Regions from separate parts of the Paenibacillus sp. FSL K6-0276 genome, predicted to be linked through region 2. Evidence: riboswitches for the same ligand, from Rfam matches in the RefSeq annotation. Region 2 holds a riboswitch; the other holds the start of a gene.
The links. Region 2 has a riboswitch for cyclic di-AMP ahead of MHH52_RS00580 (C40 family peptidase). Riboswitches for the same ligand answer to the same signal wherever they lie in the genome.
Positions count from the first base shown of each region.

Region 1: another riboswitch for cyclic di-AMP. It lies ahead of MHH52_RS10360 (KamA family radical SAM protein); the one in region 2 lies ahead of MHH52_RS00580 (C40 family peptidase).

Region 1 is NZ_CP150276.1:2,284,766-2,287,168, forward strand. It holds gene MHH52_RS10355 (hypothetical protein) at 1-12, shown strand, start outside; partial or broken gene MHH52_RS10360 (KamA family radical SAM protein) at 14-1,183, opposite strand; cyclic di-AMP (ydaO/yuaA leader) riboswitch at 1,325-1,466, opposite strand; gene MHH52_RS10365 (AraC family transcriptional regulator) at 1,507-2,403, opposite strand, start outside.
Region 2 is NZ_CP150276.1:122,350-124,752, forward strand. It holds gene MHH52_RS00570 (cytochrome c) at 1-33, opposite strand, end outside; gene MHH52_RS00575 (GNAT family N-acetyltransferase) at 161-646, opposite strand; gene MHH52_RS00580 (C40 family peptidase) at 941-1,432, opposite strand; cyclic di-AMP (ydaO/yuaA leader) riboswitch at 1,438-1,579, opposite strand; gene MHH52_RS00585 (C40 family peptidase) at 1,938-2,366, opposite strand.

The sequences.
Region 1 (2,403 bases), 2.2 Mb from region 2:
AGAGCCGATTGATTTATTTATAGATCAGATCCGCAGGCTGGCATGATAACTTATTAACAGAAATAATAGCGTCGTTCTTTTTCACAGGTGGGATCCAATATTCCTGATTACCAGGCAGGTCATCGAACCATTCCGCATCCTTGGGACAATCTAGAATCATAAATTTTCCGTATTCCTGATCTCTGGATTGATGGTATTTGAGATAGGCTTTCCCATTATCAATCGCGAGAATTTCTATCTTTCCGGAGGTATGGCTCATAGATAAGCGTACTCTTTTGCCGAGTCCTGAGGTTCTGGCCTTGGCTTCTTCAACAATTTGATAAACTTGCTCAAGAGGTAATACAAATTCTCGGTTTCCGGCAACTGGCCGGTTCACGAAGAAGTAGTAGGGTGTAACGCCTGCCTATGAAAGTCGGTCTAGTAGTTCGCCTAATATCACGGGATCATCGTTAATGCCTTTGAGGACGGGTGTCTGATTAACGACGATTGCTCCAGCGTTATGAAGTGCTTTAAATGCTTTTTTGGCTTCAGGTGTGATTTCACGAGGATGATTGATATGCGCCATAACATAGATTCGCTTGTCTTCAGTAGAGAAAGTACGAATCAATTCCAACAGTTCTTCGTCTTCAGAGATCCGCATCGGGTTGAACACGGGAATTTTGGAACCTAATCTAATAATCTTGACATGTTCAATGCTTCTTAGACTTTCAATAATGGATCTTAGCTTAGGTGTGGAGAGAATTAAACTGTCACCGCCCGTAAGAAGTACGTTGTTAATCTCAGGGTGGTTTGCAATATACTCCAAGCCCGGAGAGACATCAGACATGGCCTCTTTCACGTCATTTCGGAACAGACGCTTACGGAAACAGTAGCGGCAATAGGCTCCACAGACCTCGGATACAATCAGTAGTGCTGTTGTTCTATACTTGTGCTGACAACCCGGTACAACATAATTCGTGTCCTCATCGGAAGCATCCCAGCGCCCATATTCCAGCAGTTCACCTTCGTTAGGGATAACGAGCTTGCGAATCGGATCATCTGGATCGTCCCAGTTGATCAAAGACAAATAATAGTCATTCACACGAAAAACAAATTTGTCCGTAATTTCTTTTAGATGCTCTTTTTCCGGCTCAGACAACATAGCAATTTTGTTAATATCCGTGAAGTACTTTACCTTTTGCACATACATCTCTCCTTTGTCTCATTGTGTGAGAAACGAGGGAGCCTTAGGTGTCAAAGGCCAATCTACTGCCAGCAGGGTCAAAAAAAACACAAAAAGAGACCCTTAGCAAGGGTCTCTGGTTATGTAAATAACATGAAAAAGCAGACCCATCCACTGCTGACGAGGTTAGCTGACGGACTCGGGTAAGATGGTACCCTACATTCTAATGCTCAATGATTCGCCCCAATTAACTGGTTCCCCCGCTTTTCAACTGTAAAAGTTGGAAATTAAGCGTAGATAAAGTATACCCTATGAAGTTTTAAAAAGTCAAAAAAATCCTAAGTTCAGCTTCCGCCACTAACGCTATTTCCTCCGAGCAGTTTAGGCAGCAGCGTAAGCAGCTTCTCACGAGTTAGCGCATCTCCGGAGTTCCATTTGCTTCCGTCGAGCAGATAGACTTGGTCCTGACGTACTGCGGGTAGACGACTCCAAATGGAACTCTGAAGGAGCTGTTCCATAGCTTTTCGAGAGTCCTTGCGTTCCGGGATGAGCATGAAGATATGGTCTCCAGTATAGGCATGCAGTCGTGCTGGATCAACCTCTGCGAACCCTAATCCTTCATCGAGAATGGCTTGGATCTCTTCAGTGGCTTGTAGGCCGCAAGGGGCATAAAGAGCAGTGGACAATCCAGACATTCCCATAGCAAATAGATGATTTCCATGGTCATAAATCAAAGCAGAGGCTGTTTCTCCGCGTTGAAGAGTATCCGTGTAAAGATGCTGCCACATGGCAGCGTTTTTTGATGTGAATGAATCCAGCCATGCCTCGGCTTCGTGCTGTTTACCCAACCAGCTTCCTAGTGTCCGCATACGGTGTTCAAGCGGTGCGAATGAATCGAAGGTAAGGGTCGGGGCGATGCCCGAGACTACTCTGTAGGCCCTTTCATCCGCGTTAGCTATAATAATCAGGTCGGGGCTTAACGAAGCGGTAAGCTGCGGGTCCAGAGGAAAGCCAACGTTAGCGAGCTTCTTAAGCCGATGTTTGTAGACACTGTTCCGCGCGAAGGATTCGTCTCCTCCGACGGGCTTTACGCCTAATGCTAGAAGGTCGCCAAGCGTCTCTCCATGGTAGACAATGCGTCTTGGCCGCTCTGGAATGTCTACCTCATGGCCAGTCCAATCATTGACGCTACGCTTCCGACCTTGTTGATGTGCATATTGTCCGGGTGTGATTCCGGTCTT
Region 2 (2,403 bases):
AAAAAACAAACCGCTCATGATCCATTTCTGCATCCCAGTTCGTCCCTTCTATGTAAGCTGCTCCCTACATTATAGCTCAATGTGAAGCGTTATCATAGGGTTTGTGACAAAAAAATGAACGATAATACAATCAATCCATAGAAATATATGGAATATAATATCATTTGTCATAGACCATGCAATAAAATGGTTTGTTTCCTGTGGGGGTTAGGCGCTCATACGTATCCGTAATCGTAAATCCACACTTTTGGTATGTTCGGATGGCTCGCTGGTTCCAGGTCAATACCTCTAGATCAATCTCACGCTCAGGATAACGAATCAAGGCTGCTTGCACGATTGCATCTACGAATAATTTCCCTAGACCTTGGCCGCATAGATCGGGGCGCATGCCAATTCCCAAACGAACGACACCTTCCATTGGGAACAGCTGCGCGAATCCGCATAAAGTCCCTTGCCCATTTAATATGGAGATATATTGCTCATTCCGTAGCTGAGGGTCACCGAACTCGATTCCAAGAGCCTGCATTTGCTCCCACGGCATCCAGCCGTAAATATTATAAGGGGGTGTGTAGTTCCACTTGCAAATATCTTCCGCATGAGTAGTCTCCATAAGAGCAACATGAAAAGTAACCGAGGGATTTATCATAAGGTCAACGACCTCCTTTCACGAGGGTCATACTTTAAAATATAAGAAAGTATAAGTTTCACACAATACTATATGTGTTATATTTCTCGCTTAAAACGCTTACCGTCCTTATAAGGACGCCGAAGGCATTTATGCTTGTAACTAATTATATACAATAAGAGGGATGTTGGACTCAGAAACTTTATGAGGATTATTGTTTTACAAATTCCGAGAGGGGGAAGTAATAAATAAGACAAAAAAACAAGCCCCTCCCCAAGAATTAACATCTTGGAAAAGAGCTTATGTACGATTTACTTATTGAACATCATCATTATCTTCTGTCTCAGAAGCAACAGAATGATAAGCATCTGTGCTCATAATCCGTTTAGCACCGATGTAGCGTTTCACGTAGTAGCTATCACTCAGGGCGCTAATCGTTACACCGCGTGAGGAGGAGGCGTGTGCAAACTTGCCTTCACCGACATAAATGCCGACATGGGAGACACCCTTACCACTTGTATTGAAGAATACAAGATCTCCAGATCTTAAATCATCTTGGGAGATAGCTGTACCCATTTGATACTGGGAACCTGATTGGTGTGGTAGGTTGATACCAATTTTATCAAACACATACATTGTAAATCCGGAGCAATCAAATCCATTTGTGGAGATGCCGCCGGATACGTACTTAGTTCCGATGGTCTTATCGATCACTTTATCCATTTTGGAATCCGCGAAAGCGCTTCCTGCTCCGATGGTGAAGATAATGGAAAAGCTAAGTACTGCTGCTGCTAACTTCTTCTTCAAAAGTTTATACCCCTTCCAGATGCCTACGAGGTTAGCTTAAGGGTTCGGTTGAAGGTCCCCTATGACCCCTCTAAGAATGGAGGTCAATTCACCCAAAGTTGGTTCCCCCGTTTCCCTAATAGTTAGGAAACTCGGCTCAGACTGTTGATTAGGAATAGCTCGTAATCAATACATGACAAAACCTTTGTAAATAACAACTTAATGATTACAAAAATGTTACTAAAATCTCACTGCGCTAATTGTAACAAACAGTGAGCCGCTTGGCAATCGTTTTTAACATATTAATGCAGAATAATTGGCATTTTTAAGGACAAAACGCATATGTAAGCGCTAATAATGACCTATTTTTTCTATTTATTGAAATATTTATCGAATAAATATGTTTCGATCCTGTTCTAGTGGTGTAAAGAATATAATAAGGCAAAAGAAAACCTGGATTCGATTACGGCAATAATCAAATCCAGGCCTATATAGTTAATTGTGAGGTTATAGTTGTGGGGAAGTATTAATCGTAGGCTACTGCTTGATATGATGAAGTACTCATTACTCTTTTAGCGCCAACGTAGCGATTGTTCCAGTAGGACTGGCTAAGTGAAGAGATGTTCACACCACGCGAAGAAGAAGATTGTGCAAATTTACCGTTTCCAACATAAATCCCGACATGGGATACGCCGCTGCCCAATGTGTTAAAGAAAACCAGATCACCTGAACGCAGTTTGCTTTTGGCTACAGGAGTTCCGATATTATATTGAGCTTTTGAGGTGCGGGGCAAAGAAAGACCCATATTCTTGAATACATACGTAGTAAATCCAGAACAGTCAAATCCGGCAGTGCTAGTGCCTCCGGTTTTATAGGCAACTCCAATAGTCTTTGAGATAACACTGTCCATTTTAGAGTCTGCAAAGGCACTTCCTCCACCAATAGAGAATGCCATCACTAGTCCTAGCGCCGCAGCGACGCATGCTTTTCTT